2 regions of the Dissulfuribacter thermophilus genome follow, and region 1 is predicted to be linked to the other one. Evidence: riboswitches for the same ligand, from Rfam matches in the RefSeq annotation. Region 1 holds a riboswitch; the other holds the start of a gene.

What was found. A riboswitch is a leader RNA that binds a small molecule or an ion and turns the genes downstream of it on or off. The one in region 1 is predicted to bind thiamine pyrophosphate.
Region 2: another riboswitch for thiamine pyrophosphate. It lies ahead of thiF (sulfur carrier protein ThiS adenylyltransferase ThiF); the one in region 1 lies ahead of thiC (phosphomethylpyrimidine synthase ThiC).

Annotation. Positions count from the first base shown of each region.
Region 1 covers NZ_MAGO01000008.1:84,721-94,233, reverse strand. The annotation lists gene murJ (murein biosynthesis integral membrane protein MurJ) at 1-938, opposite strand, end outside; gene cysS (cysteine--tRNA ligase) at 917-3,277, opposite strand; gene DBT_RS08160 (sulfide-dependent adenosine diphosphate thiazole synthase) at 3,524-4,297, opposite strand; gene thiC (phosphomethylpyrimidine synthase ThiC) at 4,320-5,618, opposite strand; TPP riboswitch at 5,674-5,790, opposite strand; gene DBT_RS08150 (MOSC domain-containing protein) at 6,060-6,491, shown strand; gene DBT_RS08145 (rhomboid family intramembrane serine protease) at 6,655-7,578, shown strand; gene DBT_RS08140 (4Fe-4S dicluster domain-containing protein) at 7,622-8,380, opposite strand; gene DBT_RS08135 (molybdopterin-containing oxidoreductase family protein) at 8,393-9,513, opposite strand, start outside.
Region 2 covers NZ_MAGO01000006.1:90,574-100,086, reverse strand. The annotation lists gene DBT_RS06455 (UvrD-helicase domain-containing protein) at 1-815, opposite strand, end outside; gene thiE (thiamine phosphate synthase) at 1,740-2,387, opposite strand; gene thiH (2-iminoacetate synthase ThiH) at 2,393-3,508, opposite strand; gene DBT_RS06440 (thiazole synthase) at 3,535-4,323, opposite strand; gene thiS (sulfur carrier protein ThiS) at 4,327-4,527, opposite strand; gene thiF (sulfur carrier protein ThiS adenylyltransferase ThiF) at 4,552-5,355, opposite strand; TPP riboswitch at 5,461-5,576, opposite strand; gene cysK (cysteine synthase A) at 5,649-6,578, opposite strand; gene epsC (serine O-acetyltransferase EpsC) at 6,575-7,576, opposite strand; gene metW (methionine biosynthesis protein MetW) at 7,592-8,233, opposite strand; gene metX (homoserine O-acetyltransferase MetX) at 8,220-9,392, opposite strand; gene DBT_RS06405 (O-acetylhomoserine aminocarboxypropyltransferase/cysteine synthase family protein) at 9,396-9,513, opposite strand, start outside.

The DNA.
Region 1 (9,513 bases):
CTGAAGGCGTAGTTGAGCCAGGCTACGCTTCCCTCTGCGCATCGTGATGCAAAGTTTGTGTTTATGAAGATGTTCAATTGGGTTGCAGACAGTCCTATTATGGCTGGAATCATCAACTTGAGAATCTTTTTTACCCCAGGGTGGAAAAGTACTGGCCTGAGTATGGAGATTGAGGAGTCTTTAAGAGATGGACGAAAAATTTTCACTAGAGGCGGTAGCTGAATTGCCATCTGGGCAATTCCGCCTATGAGTGTGCCTATGGCCATTCCAATGATTCCGTCTATTCCATGCCTGGGCAGATAAATAGCAAGGCCTCCTCCCACTAGTATGGAGGACAGATTGAACATGGCTGAGGCAAAGGCAGGGAGAAAAAAGTAAGACCTGGCGTTTAATATCCCCATGAAGACCGATGCAGTAGAGATGGCCAAGAGAAAGGGGAACATTATCTGTGTCATGACAGTGGTAAGTTCGACCTTGCCAGCTATTTGCTGAAATTCAGGTGCCATGAGGAGCACGAGCTCTTTTGAGAACAATATGCCCAAAAGTACAATTGTAGACACGATGACTGTGAGGACAGTGAGGACACTTGTGACGAGATGGAGGGTTTCTGCCTTGCTCCTCTTTTCATCGAATTCAGTAAAGACTGTGACAAATGCTGAGCTGAGTGCTCCCTCTGCAAAGAGATCCCTCAAGAGATTGGGTATTCGAAATGCCACAACAAAGGCATCCATCTGGGTCCCAGCACCAAACAGTCCGGCAAGGACCTGTTCTCTGACGAGTCCTAGGATGCGGGAGAAAAAAACAGCGCAGCTTACCTTACTAGCAGAACGGGCTAAGCTTGATTCCTTTTTTCCCTCTGCGTGTGGGCGCTTACAAGTCGCCCGTTCTCCTTTTTGGTCAAGGGAGCAGTTTCCTTTTAGTCTGTGACCATCCTCCACCTTACACCATGTGGGGTATCTAGAATCTCTATGCCCATCTGAGCAAGTTCATCTCGAATAGCATCTGCCTTGATCCAATCATTTTTTGAACGAGCTTGTTCTCTCATCTGGATGAGCTCTCGGACCTTGATGACATCGTCGTGGTCTGGAAATTTCAGATTCAGTATCGATAGGACTGAATCGAATTCTTTTAGTACTGATAAAAGCCGTTCGAGGCATGGTGTAGAAATCTCACCCTTTAAGATTATTGGATTAAAGTATCTTGCAAGTTGGAAAATGGACCCAATGGCCTTTGGGGTGTTGAGATCGTCGTTTATGCCTTCCCAGAAGGTATGCTCATATTTTTTGATTATTTCAATGAAATTATTTTCCTGTTCTGATGCAGGAATCTGCTCATTATCCTCGAGTTTTCTTTCCATGGTTAGGGAAATCAGGTCTCCAGTGAAGTTATCCAGTCTCTTCAATGCACGTATTGCCTCTTCAAGGTATGAAAATGAGAACTGGATGGGGCTTTTATAGTATGAACGTAAGAGGAAAAACCTTACCTGCCTTCCTGTATAACCCTTTTTTATGAGATCTTTTAGGGTCACGACATTTCCAGCAGACCTCGACATCTTTTTGCCATCGACGAATACGAGTTCACTGTGTAACCAAGTCTTCGCAAGAGACGTCCCATTTAGCGCCTTTGAGATGGCAATTTCATTTTCATGATGGGGGAACATGAGATCTGTACCGCTTGTGTGGATGTCGAAGAATTCCCCTAGATATTTCATGCTCATGGCCACGCACTCAATGTGCCAGCCAGGTCTTATTTTCCCCCACGGGCTTTCAAAGCCAATGCCCGCCTTTAGCTCCTGGAGGCTAATCCGCTTGAGAAGTGTAAAGTCCAAAGGACTGTCCTTATCATATTCGTCAAGGTCAACTGTTCTGCCCACAATTACCTTGTCTGTGTCTATATGGGTAAGGGCACCGTAACTAGGGAGTTTGGATATATCAAAATATACTGAACTGTGTTTTTCATAGGCCATGCCAGAGTCTATGAGACGCTTAGAGATATCAATCATTTCATTTATGTGTTCGCTGGCTTTAGGCAAATGTGTTGGGATTTTTATATTTAATGTCTTGGCATCTTCAAGAAAGCTTTTGATGTATTTTTCTGTAAAATCTTTTAAGTTTTGTCCAGACTTTAGGGCCCCATTAACGGTTTTATCGTCTATATCAGTAATATTCATTACATGGGTCACCTTATAGCCAATATGCTCCAGGACCCTTCTCAACAGATCAGCCACTACCATGCGCCTGCAAAGTCCAAGATGTGCGTGTTCATAGGCCGTTGGGCCACATGAATAAATACCCACTTTCCCCTTGGAGATTGGCTCAAATGGCTCTTTTTTGCGTGTTAGAGAATTGTAAAAACGTAGTACCCCAGACTTTTCCGTCTCAAATTCTCCAGGAACCTGGAACAATGAGGTACTGAGATACCTTTCTCCACCATCTGGGAATATGACAACAATTGTGCCACTTTTCATCTCGGAAGCCTCTTTGAGAGCCAGGCTGAGGGCGGCTCCGGAACTCATGCCTACAAATATTCCCTCAACCCGTGCGAGCTCGCGAGCGAGTTCAAAGGCCTCGTCATCATTTACAGTCCTTATGCGGTCTGCGATGCTCTTGTCATAAATTCCCGGTTTATATGATTCCTTCATATTCTTCAGGCCCTGGATGCGGTGGCCATAATTGGGTTCACCACCAACGATCCTGACCTTTGGATTTAGCTCTCGCATCCTTTTGGCTATGCCCATCAATGTTCCAGTTGTCCCCATGGTGGCACATATGCAATCTACTTTTCCCTGGGTCTGCTCCCATATCTCCATTGCAGTACCGTAGTAATGGGCCTTCCAGTTGTCGGGATTGTTGAATTGATCTGTGCAGAAATATTTTTCTGGCTCTTTGCGATAGAGTTCGTACACGGCCTCTATGGCACCATCAGTGCTGAGCCTCGCAGGTGTGAGCATTATCTCTGCGCCAAATGCCTGCATGATCTTTCGACGCTCAATACTTGCTGCCTCGCTCATGGCAATAAGGCATCTGTAGCCCTTAACAGCACACACCATGGCAAGGCCTATGCCAGTATTGCCGCTACTTGCCTCAAGGACTATTTTGTCTTTTGTGAGTTCCCCTCTTTTTTCGGCCCTTTCTATCATGGAAAGGGCGACCCTGTCCTTTACTGAGCCGCCAGGATTGAATCCTTCAAGTTTGGCGAGAATCTGGACGTTTTTATAAGGGTTAAGCTTCCGGATTGGAATGAGCGGGGTATTCCCAATTAGGTCTAGTACTGTCATAGTCCTATTTTTACTCAGTCCTCGTATTTCATTTTATTATAATCTGTTGCCTGGCCATTAATAGCCAAAAGCTGCGATAGCACCTCTCATATGCCTTCACAGTTTTTTTTAAAGCAAGGCGAAAGGTACTGCGAGATCGTTATCTCCTGTGCTGCAAGTCCTAGGCACTGCAGCACAGGAAGTGCCCCTCTATAAAGGGGTGCCTTCTTGCATCTTCGGCAAACTTTCGAGCTGCCTAATCTGGGTTTATGCCTTGAGGGCCTCTTCTAATAGTCCGGCAAGTTTTTTGCCTGACATGAGCATTCCACCGAAGATCGGGCCCATTCTATATCCACCGTATACAGCGGCAGTTGCCATTCCGCATACGTACAGTCCAGGATATACCTCCTTGGTATTGGTGACAACAGCCTTTTCAGCAGTTTCTGCAAAAAGGCTTCTTTCTCCCAGGGGCTTTCCAGTAGGAGTATTTAGCGTCACGTCGTTTTTTTGGCTAAGGGTCTTTACTACCTCGTGTTCGTGACCCGTTGCATCTACAACGGCCTTTGCCTCTATTGTAAGTGGATCTATTGGGAACTGATTCATCTTGGCAAAAGTATTGTTGATGACTACACCCTGTACACGTCCTTCTCTCACCAATAGATCTTCGACTGCAATGAGATTGAAAATATGCACACCGCGTTTTCCTGCCTCTAGTATCAGACCAGAGGCAAAGTTTATTGCGTCAACGGCATATAAATCGTCAGAGTACTTTTCATAGGGTATATTGAATTCTTCTACTATGTCTAGGGCTTCTTTTTGTATTATCACATACTTAAAGCCCATTCCACCACCCCAGATTCCACCACCTGGGGCAAGACGCTTTTCGAATATTGTAATTGTGTATCCCTTTTGGGCCAAAATACTACCAGCTACAAGACCGGATGGTCCAGCTCCTACAATCACTACATCACTGCACAGGCATTTATTCAATTCCTCTATATGCTTATCAATTATTGCCTTAGTGATGTCTATCTCTCTCATGGTGTTTAAATTCCTCTTGGTTTTATTTTTTGACTAGATCTGCGTTGATCTCTTCTACGTCCTTGAGCACTAAAAATACGCAGTATTCCCCGCACATTGTGCAGGCACCTTCACCAGACCTTTCTTTTCGTATACGCCTGGCCTTCTCAGGATCAATAGAAAGTGCAATTTGCCTGTCCCAATCCAGGTCTCTCCTGGCAATAGACAATTCTTCATCCCACTTGATGGCAGATTCCAGGCCCTTGGTTATATCTGCTGCATGTGCAGCGATTCTTGAAGCAATGACTCCGTCGAACACATCTTGTTCAGACGGAAGTCCAAGGTGCTCGGAAGGGGTCACATAACATATGAAATCTGCTCCAGACATCCCTGCTACAGCTGCCCCAATTGCTGATGTGATGTGGTCGTAGCCAGGGGCAATATCTGTTACCAATGGTCCTAAGAGGTAAAGAGGTGCATTGTTTGTAAGGGCCTTTATCCTCTTTACTGACTCGGCTACGAGATGAAGTGGTACATGACCAGGCCCTTCAATCATGGTCATCACGCCTCTTTCAAAGGCCCTTTTTTGGAGTTCGCCCAATATTTCTTGCTCACCAACTTCAAAAAAGTCCGATGCATCATTTATGGCCCCTGGTCTCATTCCATCGCCGAGGCTGAGTACACAGTCATATTTTTCTGCGATATCAAGGAGTCTATCATAGTATTCATAAAGTGGGTTTTCATTTCCAGTATGTTTGATATAGGCAGCGGTAATGGCACCACCTCTTGAGACAATGCCTGCTAAGCGTGGTTTTTCACTGAGCTTTTCCACAAGCCTTTTGGTAACTCCACAGTGAACAGTGACAAAATCAACTCCGTCTTTCATCTGGTCTTCGATTACAGTGAAGAACTCGTCGGCATCAAGCCTTACAGTGGCCCCGCGCTTGGTCCGGGCTAGGGTAGCTTCCTCATAAATTGGTACAGTACCCACGGGAACTGGAGAAGAGGCCAATATCTTTTTCCTGATTTCTTTGATGTTTTCTGCAAGGGACAAGTCCATTACTGCATCTGCCTTGGCCTTGAGTGCTGCTTTGAGTTTCCTGAGCTCTGTTTCCAGATTGGATGTTAGGGTACTTGCTCCAATGTTCGCATTGACTTTGGTTTTGACCCCCTTGCCAACTACCATAGGACCACGGTTTGTTCTGTGGCCCAGGACTACTGCCTCCCCCTTGAGGATGTTATCTACCAGATTGTTGAGGGAAATTTCTTCCTTTTCTGCTAGTTGATTAAGCCATTCTGGAATTATTCCTTGTCTAAGCTCTTGTAATAAAGTTTTGTTCATAACGCCTCCAACAAATAAAAAAGCCGTCCAGCATAAGGACGGCTTTACTTTTTCTAGTTAGTAAAACTCGTTTCCCTACGCTGGTATTACCCAGTTCAGGTGTTAGGAGTCGAAGGCGGGATTGATAAGCCTTCCTCTCAGCCCGTTACCCCGGGCTCCCCCAACGAGCTATTTATTAAGTGTCTAACAAACAAGCATCATTATGTCAATAACATTCTTAAAGCCCAGTGAAGATGGCATGTTGAAATAGAATCAATCTTGATTCACTATAGACACAATGGGGATTTATAATGTATATTGATATATTGAAAATCGAATTTATGATTTTTTAAAAATGTTAAACGTGTAATTGCTGAGTTCGTCAAATATAGAAGAGGGCAGAGGAAATTTTTTCTGGTATATGTCAGCCAGGATTTAGGATAAACAACTTAGGAGGTAAATATGAAAAAGGTCGTATCCCTGGCCATAAGTAAGGAAAAGGGGGTACAGAAGCTCCCAGTTGAAGAAGTCAGGCTAATCGAGGATTTTGGAGTAGAGGGAGATGCCCATGGCGGACCGTGGCATAGGCAGGTTAGTTTCCTGGCCTCTGAAAGAATAGAGGCACAAAAAGAAAAGGGGCTCGATGTAGGGTTTGGAGCCTATGCGGAAAACATAGCAACCGTTGGTATAGATTGGCCCAAAGTTCCTGTTGGAACAAAGCTTAAGATAGGAAAAGAGGCCCTTTTGGAGATCACCCAAATTGGCAAAAAGTGTCATACAAAGTGTGCTATATATAAGATGGCCGGAGACTGTATTATGCCTAGAGAAGGCGTATTTGCCCGGGTCCTCAAAGGAGGTACTGTTAGGGTAGGGGATGAAATAGAATTTCTGTAAGCGTTTACGAGGACACTCATTTCCCTTTGTTATTGGGTGCGGGAGGCATGGGCCTCTCAGCACCCTTTGTCCCTTGCTTCCATGGTTCCTACAAGCTCTTACAAGGAGCTCTATCGAGAATTTATACCATGTCTTTGGCCTTAAATGGCTTACGAAGCTTTTGATGAATGTTATAAGGGCTCAAGATCCTGAGACTGCAAGTATTTGGTCATTAGTCCTTCATTCCAGAGGGATTGGACATACCATACGGTTCCAAAATGACTATATTGAGATTGTCGTTGAAGAGGATCGTTATCGTGAGGCACTCCTAGAGATAGAGGCCTTTGAAAGGGAAAATTACCTATGGCCAAAGAGGCCCAAAACTACGTATGAACTCAAGAGGGTCGAGGGAATAGTATTTGTATGTATTGTCGTTTCTTCAATACTTTCCCTATTTGTATCAGATGCATTGAGGCCAACGCTTTTTAACATAGGGGCAAATCAGAGGGACGCAGTCCTACATGGCCAATGGTGGCGTCCAGTCACTGCCCTGACCCTACACGTTGATCCAGTACATCTGCTTTCAAATATGTCTTTGGGTACAATTTTTTTGATCCTTTTGGCCAATATGGTGGGGCCACCACTGGCATGGACCCTGGTAGTTTCTTCTGGGGTGCTTGGCAATTTCATTTCAATAATCTTGAACCATAATGTTGGGAGTTCTGTAGGGGCATCCACCGCGGTTTTTGGGGCATTGGGGTCGATCTCAGGTTTCTTATTCATAAGGGCCATAAGAGAAAAATACTCGTTTCGAAGACCTTTTATTTATTTGGGGGCTGGGGTGGCGCTCCTTTCTTTTTTGGGAGTGGGTGATGAGACCACTGACCGAATGGCGCATCTCACTGGCTTTTTTGTTGGGATATTATTGGGTGGACTAATCGGTGTCAATCCGGAATCGCTGGTGGGGTTCAGTAAGCGACGGGAATTTTTGATATATAGTATGCTGATATTTATAGTGATTGTCTCATGGGTAACTGCAATCAATGCTTCGGGTAAGTGGCATGTAATAGTTGATTCTGCAAGGTATTTAATGTCTAGCCTATGGTGATAGACAAAAAAAGGGGGCCGCAATTTGCGACCCCCAGAAATTCCTAACCCTTTGGGTTAAATAACGGATTTTTTATTGCTGCCCTTAATATCGTCCGCCTCTTGAAATCCGGACCATTCTTCACTTCTTCCCATGTCCGTGTTTGGGGAGCGTAGTTTTTCAACAGTGCGTAAATGTCTTTTTCCTTGCCTTTCCAATAGACATTTGGCCCTATTTTTACAACCTTGGATTCAAGCCTTTTTGCACCGGCTTTTACCAGCTTTGAGACCTCAGAGTTTGGATCAGAAAGGTCGCCAAAGATTCTGGCATCGGCTATACAGGTCTTTACGCACGCTGGCTTTTCCCCTAAGGCAATACGTTCAAAGCAAAATGTACACTTGTCAGCCTTGGGATCATCTAGGGTCTCATTCAGATATCTTGCCCCATATGGACATGCATCTACACATGAGCCGCAACCAAGGCAACGCTCTTTGTCTATAAGGACAATCCCTGTAAATGGCTCTTTAAAGGTTGCCTTGATCGTCATCTTTTTGGTCTTACCGTCTTTGAAGGATTTGAATTCCCTCTCTTCCGGATCGGCCGGACAAACGCTTACGCACACGGGATTGTCACAATGATTACACAATCCTGGATAGAAGGTATATGAAAGCCCGTAGGGGGTCTTTTCAGGTCCTATGCGTTTAACCCAATTTCTGCGATATCCCTCTTCTGTAGGGACCTTCCACTCTGCACGACATGCCACTGCGCAGGCATGACATCCAACACATCTGTCAAGATCGATTACCATTGCATATTGGCTCATAGTCACCTCCCATTATGCCCTTTTTGCCTGGAAGCGCGGGATCTCATTAGGCACAGGCCTAATCTCAGGAATAGCAAGGGATTTGTTGCCCTTTATGATTTTAACGAAATTGGTTCTCTTGCTTGTGCTTCCCATAAAAGGATCATTTTGATTGTTAGTTATGAGGAACTGATCGCTTGCGCCCTTACCATAGGTCTTTGTAAGGTGTTTTGATTTGCTTCCAAATCCATGTGCAATATAAATACAATCAGGACGAATACCCGGAGTCACTTTTGCCTTTATAGGATTGGACTTATAGCCGTCTTGGTTTTCAAGGATGATTTCATCGCCGTCCTTGACGCCTATTTTGGCTGCAACTTCATCGTTTATCCATGCCTGATTTTCAGGACACTCGTGGTTCAGCCATAGGTTGTTCATGGTCCTTGAGAAGGTATGTACTGGCACGCGGCCATATATTAGTCTGGCATAGCCTTTTGGAGGTGCTGGGGTTGGAATAAATCGAGGTACTGGGTCAAAGTCCTCATCTTCAAAATCTTCCACGGCGAGGAGGATCTTCCCAGATTCAGTCGGCATCTTTAGTTCATCTGGTTTTCTGTATGGATTTGCCTTAAAGGTGACAATTCCACCCTCTTTATTGAGTTTTTCCAGGCTGAGGCCGACCTCTTTGAGTTCTTCTTCAATGAATTCAACTTCGTCCTTACAGGTAAAGCATTCAAGATTCAATCTCTTTGCGAGTTGTTGAGCAATCCAGTATGGAGTTTTCACTTCAAAGAGTGGCTTTGTAACTGGTTGACGCACTGTCAAATATGGGGTGAGCCCCTCGTATGTGTAGACGGCATCGTAGCGTTCAAGATACGTTGCCCCTGGAAGAACGATATCTGACCAAATGGCAGTTTCTCCAGGGAGCATCTCTTCACAGAAGATAAAGTCGAGGCTCTTGATGGCCTTCATGGTCTCATAGGGATTTGGTATGGTCTGTATTACGTTTACTCCATTTATTCCCCACAGCCTAATGGGATAAGGTTTGCCTGTAATTGTGGCCTTTATAATCTCATTTGTTGGTGTACCCGGCAGTGGTCCAATAAACGGATAGTTGTCCCTGAGAGATGTTTCAGGTTCTTCGATTTCGTTTT
Region 2 (9,513 bases), on a different contig from region 1:
TCATCTGATGACACAGATGCATTCTTTTTAAATAGATCATCAACATCCTTTTTAAATATGGCCCTGTCGAGGAGCTTGTCTGCTTCCAAATTGGGTGTAAGTCCTCTAATAAGGTTGCGTTTAACAGCCCCATCATCTATTTGGCTTAAGATCTCCAAAAACTCCTTGTATGCCCTCTCAGACTTTTCTTTTGAAATTCGTATCTTTTTAGCATCGATCTCTCTTTGGGCGATGTCTTCAGTTACTTTCGAATAAAGGGCTTTTAAACGTTTTTTTAAGCCGTTTTCAGGATAAAATCCCCCCTGGGTGTCAATGTCAAAATAGGTGGAAAGGGCTCTATCAATGAGTTCCTTTTTATCGTGTTGAACGCCAGATAAAATGATATCAAAAACATCGTCAAGTATATCATCAATATTAAAAACGACGTTAAAATCGGGCCTTATGGAAAATTCAAAAGAAAATCCTTTAAGGATTGAAAAAAGGAGACTGTCTACAGTACGAATATGAAAGTCTGAATAGTTCGACAAGATGACCTCAATCCATTTTCCAGCCTCTTCGGGAGTAAGACCCGTCTTTCTTGAAATTTCTCGCCAGCCCCCAGACTTAAGGGCAATGGCTTTTAAGTGGTTTAATATACGCTGCCTCATCTCTATGGCAGCTTTATTCGTAAAGGTTATGGCAATCAAAGACCTAAGCCCCTTAGAACTGGGAGGAATCTTTTTTAAAAGACTCAAAAAACGTATACTAAGGGCGTAGGTCTTTCCTGCCCCTGCAGAGGCCTTAATCCTGATGAGTTCCGGACCTTGGACTTTCATGTGATGTGTAATACCTTCTCCTTGTCCCTATTTACCTCTTCTCGAACTAATCTGCCACCCTCTTTTGTTCCTCTTTATATTTCATATAAAAAACAGCAATTTTAACAAAGCGGTATAATAGCTTTGGCACCCTTCCTCCTGTATCGTTACAAGAACGAATGAGATGGGATGGGGATGGCGGGGGCGCTCCAAACGGAACATGGTCTCACTTTTTCCTCAGCGCTCCGCTTGGCCGGACTAGCTGGCATCCATTTAAAAGTGTTGAGTTTTGAGTTATGAGTTTTGAGTTAGAGGAAGCAACGTTTAATAGCCCTATTCCTTCAACTTAAAACTCAAAACTCAACACTCAAAACTTTAATTTGGGGGCATTGCTATTGAATAGGGAGAAATACAGAAACCAATGGTGTCAGGGCTGGGTAAATGTCAGGCCCTTTCGGGCCTCGGGCCTGTTTTGCTCCGCGCTTCGGAGCTCGACCAAATCGTTCCTTATTGGATGCGCCCCCGCCTTTGCCTGCATCAAAACTCGTACCCAAAACCGCTATCCTTACTCATGAAATTAGCCAGTTTGTCCCCACTTCCTTTTTGTTCGTCATGAAAGTTAAAGTTCTATGTTCTAAGGTCTACACTGTAGTTTTAGGATGACCAGGAAAATCTTTGAGGGTAATCGTAGAACCTAAATACTGCACGGCAAAAAGAAGGCAAAAACAGGACTCCGTCAAAGTCGTTGGTAAAGTCCTTAAGGAACCGCCCTGTAGGCCGACCTTTACCACGTTTTTCTTCCTTCAACTCAAAACTCAACACTCAAAACTCAAAACTAAAAAAATTAGGGTCGGCCAAGCGGAGCATGTCCGTCTAGTGAGGCCTTGTCCCACAGGGGTCCCACAGCCCGTCCACTGGTCCAATGGTACCTAAACGTCCTGTTATTCAACCATAGATTCTCTTTAAAAATGACTCTGCAGCACTCCTGGGATTGGCAGCAGAGATGATGGCAGAAATCACCCCTACCCCCTTTGCTCCAGCCGAAATCACCTCTTTAACTCTGTCTTGAACTATTCCCCCAAGGGCCAGGACTGGAAAACCCTCTGCGTGGTTGCAGGCCTCCCTCAAGGCCTCAACACCAACTGGGTCGCCATATGGGGCCTTAGATGGAGTAAAGTACACTGGACCAAATGTTACAAAGTCGGCTCCACCCGCCCTTGCAACGTCCAATTCGTCAATAGAGTGGGTAGATGCTCCGATGAGCAGATCTCTTCCGACCATCTCCCTCACTACTCCAACAGGCATGGAATGGCCTCCAAGATGAACTCCATCTGCTCCAACCGCCATGGCAACATCCACCCTGTCGTTTATGAACAAAAGGGCCTTGTAGTGGGCAGTAAGATCCCTCACTCGCCTTGCAAGTTCAAAAAGCTCCTTGGAAGAGAGATCTTTTTCCCTAAGTTGAACGGCCCTTACCCCTCCCTTTAGAGCCTCTTCTAAGGTGTCTATAAGGTCCTTTCCAGGCGGTAAGGCATATCTATTGGTAATGAGGTAGACAGAGAGACTGGAGAGAAAATCGTTTTGTAGACCCATATCTATTACTTGCTCAAAAAGGCCGTATCCCAGTCTTTCCAAACAGGGTCATAGCCCCTTGAACGAATGTAGGAGAACACATCCTCAGGAGTTCGGGTGTCGTGGATCTCAAACTGGCCAGCTGTATCTGCCTTATGAGAATAGCCTCCTGGGGCAGTGCATGACCCAGCACTCATCTGTGTAATGCCCAGTGGCAGAAGGTTGTTTCTAAGCTCTGCGCTCTCACGCGTAGATAGCACAAGGCCTGCATCGTGTATCAAAAGGCGCATGGCACATATGAGTTGCACGAGATTCTTGTCCGTAACCGGGCTTAGTGGCCTAAAACCACCTTCTGCTGGTCTTATCCTGGGAAAAGACACAGTGACCTGGGTGCGCCAAAAGTGTTTTTGAAGATACATTGCATGAAGCCCTGTGTAAAAACCATCAACTCGAAAATCACTGAGCCCCAAGAGCGCACCTATACCTATTCGCCTCATACCTGCCCTTCCCCCTCTTTCCGGGGTGAGGAGCCGCCACACATAGTCCCTTTTCTTGCCCCTTGGATGAAGGTTCAAATAGAGATCTTTGTCATAGGTCTCTTGGTACACTGTGAGCCCGTCTACCCCTGCATTGATTAGCCGCCTGTATCCAGCCTCATCAAGGGGGTATATCTCCACTGCAATTGAGCTAAAAAGTGGCCTTATGCGCCTAATGGCAGCCTCAATATAGTCGAGTCCACACCGGCTGGGCGCCTCTCCTGTAAGTAAAAGTACGTGCCTAAAGCCCTGATTGTGTAAGACCTTTGCCTCTTCTTCTATCTCATCTAGAGTAAGGGTCTTTCTTGGGATCTTGTTTGTGACGTTAAAACCGCAGTAACTACATGAGTTAGAGCATTCATTTGAGATATAAAGTGGAGCATAGAGCAATATGGTCTTTCCAAACCTCTTTACAGTAATCGCATGGGCCTTTTGGGCCATCTCTTCCAAATATGCCTCAGCACAAGGGGAAAGAAGCGCCATAAAATCGTCTAGGCTAAGCCTCTTTGCCCCAAGGGCATGCTCCACATCCTCGGGACCCTTGGCCTCAATGGCCTGCGCCACATCCTTTGGATGAAACTCTTTTATAACTTCTAAGAAACTCACATCATTCCCTCAATAATAAACTTAGATCATTCCCTTAAAAAGCCAGTGAGTGGACTCGAGGCCTGGGCTTTTAGGCTTTTTTCTGGAATACCAGCTAAAAAGGCCTCTCTTCCAGCCTCAACCGCCTTTTTAAATGCCCCTGCCATGAGTTTTGGGTTTGGAGTTACTGCAAGGGCAGTATTTACAAGCACGGCATCAGCCCCCATCTCCATGGCCTCAGCTGCATGAGACGGCGCACCAAGGCCTGCATCCACCACTACTGGCACTGTTGCCTGCTCAATAATGATCTCTATCTGTTCCTTGGTCCTGATGCCCCTGTTGGTCCCAATTGGGGCACCAAGGGGCATGACAGTAGCTGTGCCTATATCCTGGAGCCTCTTTGCAAGCACTGGATCTGCATTTATGTAGGGAAGAACAGTGAACCCGTCTTTTACCAGTATTTCCGCTGCCTTCAAGGTCTCAACAGGGTCTGGAAGCAGATAATAGGGATCAGGAGTGACCTCTAGCTTAACCCAGGGCTCACATCCTGCGGCCCGTGTAAGTCTAGCAAGCCTCACTGCCTCTTGGGCGTCTCTGGCACCACTTGTGTTGGGTAAAAGTAGGTACTTTTCAGTATCGATGTATTTCAAAAGGTCGTCCTCGGGATTGTTCAGTTCCACGCGCCTTAGAGCAACTGTAACGATTTCAGCCCCAGAGGCCTCTATTGCCTCCATCATCACTTGAGGAGATGAAAACTTGCCTGTCCCCACCATGAGGCGGGACCTAAAGCGCCTGCCATTTATTACCAAATAATCTTCTTGTGTTTTATTTGCCATTTTTTAGCCCCCGCCCACGAATCTTACTATTTCTACCACATCACCCTCAGAGAGCTCTGTGGATTCAAACTTATCTCTCTCTAGGATCTTGTAATTGAGTTCCACTGCAACCCTTGAGCAATCTAACCCAAGTTGATCCAAGAGATCCTTTACTGTACTTATTTCTGCGATTTCTTGTTCTTTTCCGTTTATCTTGACCTTCATGGCTTTTCCCTTTAAAAGAAGCCCCTAAGGTTCCTGTCCCAAGAGGAGCCTGAGCACTGCATTTGCCTGATGATGGGCGCACACGCCTACTCGTGGTGCCATGAGCCCTTGGCTGGGCATTGCCTCACTCTCAAAATCTCCACACACATATAGCCCTTTCATCACGGCCTTTGTAACTATCTGATTTGCCGGTCCGTAACCAGCAAGCCCGGAAGCAGCCACCAATGGAATCCCCGGAAACATCTTCAAAAAGCACTCTGTGAGCATGGCCTTTTCCTCTGCCCTATCAAGGGCCTCAACCATGACATCCACCCCATCAAAAAGAGTGGAAACATTTTCTTTATTAATCTTTATATTGTGCGCCTCTATGTCAATGACGGGATTTATCCTTTTTATGGTCTCAGTCAATGCCTCGGTCTTTGGCATTCCAATCTGATCAATAAAATAATACTGCCTGTTTAGGTTCGAAGGCTCCACAACGTCATAATCCACAAGGATGAGTCGTCCAACACCAGTCCTTGCAAGGGCCACTGCCACCATTGAGCCAAGGCCACCAAGACCTGCAATTCCAACTGTAGCACGCTTTACCTTTTCATGGACACCAGGGGTGTGTCTTGCAGTCAAGAGGGCATGAAATTCCTCTTTAGATGGCATTCGTCCTTTCTTAATGAGAACCACACGGTTTCCCTCTTTTAAGATCACGTCATCTGTAACGGGATAACCGTCTACTATTAAGACATCGGCTGAGGGATCAAACCTGTCCCTTAGCCTATAGAGGCTTGTCCCTTCATCGACTTCAAGGGGCCTTTCGTTTAGGAAGATCTTCATCTTTAAATTGCTCATAAATAACATAAAATTTGGCGGGCAAAGGAGGAGTGCTACCATCAAAAAAGGCCGCTTTGAGCGCGGCCTTCCCAAAAGTCAAAAGACTTTCGGTGAGTCGCGCCACTTCCCTACGCCGGCATTACCCGGATCAGGTTCAAAGGGTCCCCTAGCCTCATGTAAGGGGCCAGGGCTCTCAGTGTCGTAACACTCCCCTAGGGCGCCATCATAGTTGAGTTAACCCCATAGTGGGGTACAAGTCAAGCAGGAAGATCAGGCATCCTGGGTCCTATCTTCTACTATTTTTCAAACAAATCCGTACTAAGATACCGTTCTCCTGTGTCCGGCAGGATAAATACTATTACTTTTCCTGCATTCTCAGGCCGCTTTGCAACTTGAAGCGCTGCATAACATGCGGCCCCTGACGATATGCCACAGGGTATACCCTCCTTTCGGGCAAGCATCCGTGCTGTATGAATGGCTTCATCACTGCTAACACAAAAGACTTCGTCAATTATGGATGTATTCAATATAGGTGGAACGAACCCTGCACCTATGCCCTGAATCTTGTGTGGCCCAGGCTTACCACCTGAAAGAACAGGGGACTCTTTGGGCTCAACTGCCACCACCTTTATGGATGGCCTTCTGGCCTTCAATACCTCTGATACCCCTGTGATGGTGCCTCCAGTGCCTACTCCAGCAACAAAGATATCAATTTTACCCTGGGTATCTCGCCATATCTCCTCTGCCGTTGTCCTTCTGTGAATCTCTGGATTCGCAGGATTTGAAAATTGATCAGGCATATAGGCGCCTTTTATTTCCTCTGCAAGTTCCTTTGCCTTATTGATAGCCCCTTTCATGCCCAATTCTCCTGGCGTGAGTACGAGCTCTGCTCCTATGTGTTTTAGCATGGCGCGGCGCTCCAAACTCATGGTCTCAGGCATGGTCAAGATGAGCCTGTATCCTCTGGCAGCACAGACCCAGGCAAGGGCAATCCCTGTGTTACCACTGGTTGACTCCACAATGGTTGCCCCTGGGCCAATGAGCCCCTGTTCCTCAGCAGCTCTTATCATGGCGAGCCCAATCCTGTCCTTAACACTGGATGCTGGATTGAACGATTCAAGCTTTGCAAATAAATGGCATTCAACCATTCCATCAGCCAAACGCCTCAGCTTCACTAGTGGAGTTTTTCCAATAGTTTCAGTAACATATGGTATTTGTATAGTCATTTTATCATCTCCGCATCTTTTTTGTTTTTTGCCCCTTTGCTGCCTTTTCCCATGTATATGAGTTCTGGCCGCTTCAATAGCACCCTTGTGTCAGGAGGCACGCTTTCAGTGATCCAAATATTTCCACCTATCACAGAGCGTGCACCGATGACTGTGTCCCCTCCCAGGATTGTTGTATTTGAATATATGATAACATCGTCCTCTACAGTGGGGTGCCTTTTTTTATATCTCAACTCTGGAACTGCCTCTTTTGGAAGAGATAGAGCCCCAAGAGTTACGCCTTGATAGATCCTGACCCTTTTTCCAATCCATGTTGTCTCACCTATCACCACTCCTGTACCGTGATCTATAAAGAAACTCTCTCCTATAGTGGCCCCTGGGTGGATGTCTATTCCTGTGAGACTATGGGCATGCTCTGTCATGATGCGGGGGATAAAAGGCACTTTAAGCTGATAGAGTATGTGAGCCATCCTGTAAATGCTGATTGCCATAAACCCTGGATAGCTAAAGATGACTTCACTCTCACTCTTTGCCGCAGGATCTCCCATCATTGCAGCTTCCACATCGGTCATGAGCACTGCCTTTATGGAGGGGAGTTTCTCTAGAAATCGTAGGGTTAGCTCCCGGCTATCAGGTATGGAAGAACTTACGCCAGCACCAAGAGAGAGCGCCTGGTATTTGAACGCAAGATCGATCTGTTCTGAAAGTTCTTCAAAAAGCTGACAAGTCTCTTGCCCAATATAGTATTCGAGGTTTTCCACATTAATATTTGCCTGGGTGAAATACCCTGGAAAAAGGATGCGCCTTCCCCTGTGTATGATCCTTATCACCGCCTCTTGCGATGGCATAGGGATGGCGCCACCGTGTTTCCATGGATGCGTATTATCCCATGATGACACAAGGTCTTTAACTATCCCAGAAAGCCTTCCATAGCAGTTCACTGCCTCTTTGCCACTACTAAGGGATTGATCCTCAATTGCGCGATCTTCATCTCTCATTGCATCTGCTCCTTTTTACTTCCCAATCATAAAAATACCGTATGTCGCCCTTAGGTTAGGTAGGAAGTTGATTATTTTCCCATATCTCTCTTCGTGGTGAGTATTTATGGCTGCCTCTTTAATGACCCTAAAGCCCACATCTTTTACGAACTTTCTAAAGTCCTTGATGGTAATCACTCTAATATTGGGGGTATCAAACCAATCATAGGGTAGGAGCTTATTTTTTGGGGCATAGCCTGTAAAAAGTACCTGCATCCTTATGGACCAGTGGCTAAAATTTGGGAAGCTCACAATCACGTGTTTACCAATGCGAAGGAGTTCCTTTATGAGTTCCATTGGCCTGTAGACCTGCTGAAGGGTCTGGCTCAAGATGACATAATCAAAAGCATGGTCCGGATAATCCAGGACCTCTTCATTTAAATCGCCCTGGAGCACTGAGAGCCCCTTTTCTATGCAGATCGCCACCTCGTCCTCGTCCTGTTCAATACCTGTGCCCCTAACTTCTTTAACGTCTTTCAGATATTTTAAGAGTTCACCACGGCCGCAGCCAAGATCGATCACACTGCTCCTCGGCTCTACCCACGAGGCGATGATCTTAAGATCAAAGCGAAGATCCTTGGCATCGCCGTTTATATTTCCTGAACTAGTTGATCTCATGGCTTGCATGGTCTAAAAACCCACTTATTAGTGAAAATAGCCTCTCATTAGGCAATAAAAATGCATCATGGCCCCATTCTGCGTCTATCTCACAGAAGCTCACATCAAGGCAGTTTTTCTTCATAGCCTTCACAAGTTCTTTTGACTGGTAGGTGGGATACAACCAGTCAGAAGAAAAAGACACCACCAAAAACTTCGCCCTGGCCTTGGAAAAGGCCTTTACAAGAGAGCCCTGCCCGTGTTCCCGAGCCACATCAAAGTAGTCTGCTGCCTTTGTGATATACAGAAATGAATTTGCATCAAACCTCTCGACAAATTTTCTACCCTGATACCTCAAATAACTTTCTACCTGAAAATCCACATCGAAGTTAAAGGAAAAATCGCTTTTATCCTGAAGGCGCCTTCCGAACTTACGCCTCATGGCCTCATCAGAAAGATACGTGATGTGACCTATCATGCGCGCAACCGCAAGCCCAACATCGGGTTTGGCATCGCCATCATAGTAGTTTCCTCCATTCCAATTGGAGTCTGCCATAATGGCCTGGCGCGCCACCTCGTTAAAGGCAATGGCCAAGGCTGAATGCCTTGCCGTAGTGGCAAGGGCTATGGCTGCCTTCATCATATTTGGATAGAGGAGCGTCCACTCAAGGACCTGCATTCCTCCAAGAGAACCACCGATTACTGCAAGTAGCTTTGGGATTCCAAGGTAATCAATGAGTGCCTTTTGTGCCCTTACCATGTCGCCAATAGTGACCACAGGGAAATCCATGGCATAGGGTCGGCCAGTTGCTGGATTAATACTGGAAGGCCCAGTGCTTCCCATGCATCCGCCCAGGATGTTGGAACAGATGACAAAATACTTATTGGTGTCAATGGCCTTTCCTGGCCCAACCATGATATCCCACCAGCCAGGTTTAGGGTCGTCGTAAGAATAGTAGCCTGCTACATGCGAGTCCCCAGAAAGGGCATGTAACACCAAAATGGCATTGGACCTATCTGGGTTAAGAGTTCCAAGGGTCTCATATGCAATGGTGATGGGCCCAAACTTTGCTCCACAATCCAGGGTCATGAGGTCTGGGGGTTGTGCAAAGGTAAAATACCTCTTTTCAACTAGTCCCACAGAGCCTTTTTCTGAGCCTTTGACTACATACTCACTCATGGTCTATGTGAGTCCCTCCAGGGCCTGGGCAATATCGTCCAAGATGTCTTCCACAGCCTCTATCCCCACAGAAAGCCTTACGAGGTCCGGTGTGATGGACAAATACCTTCTCGTCTCCTCA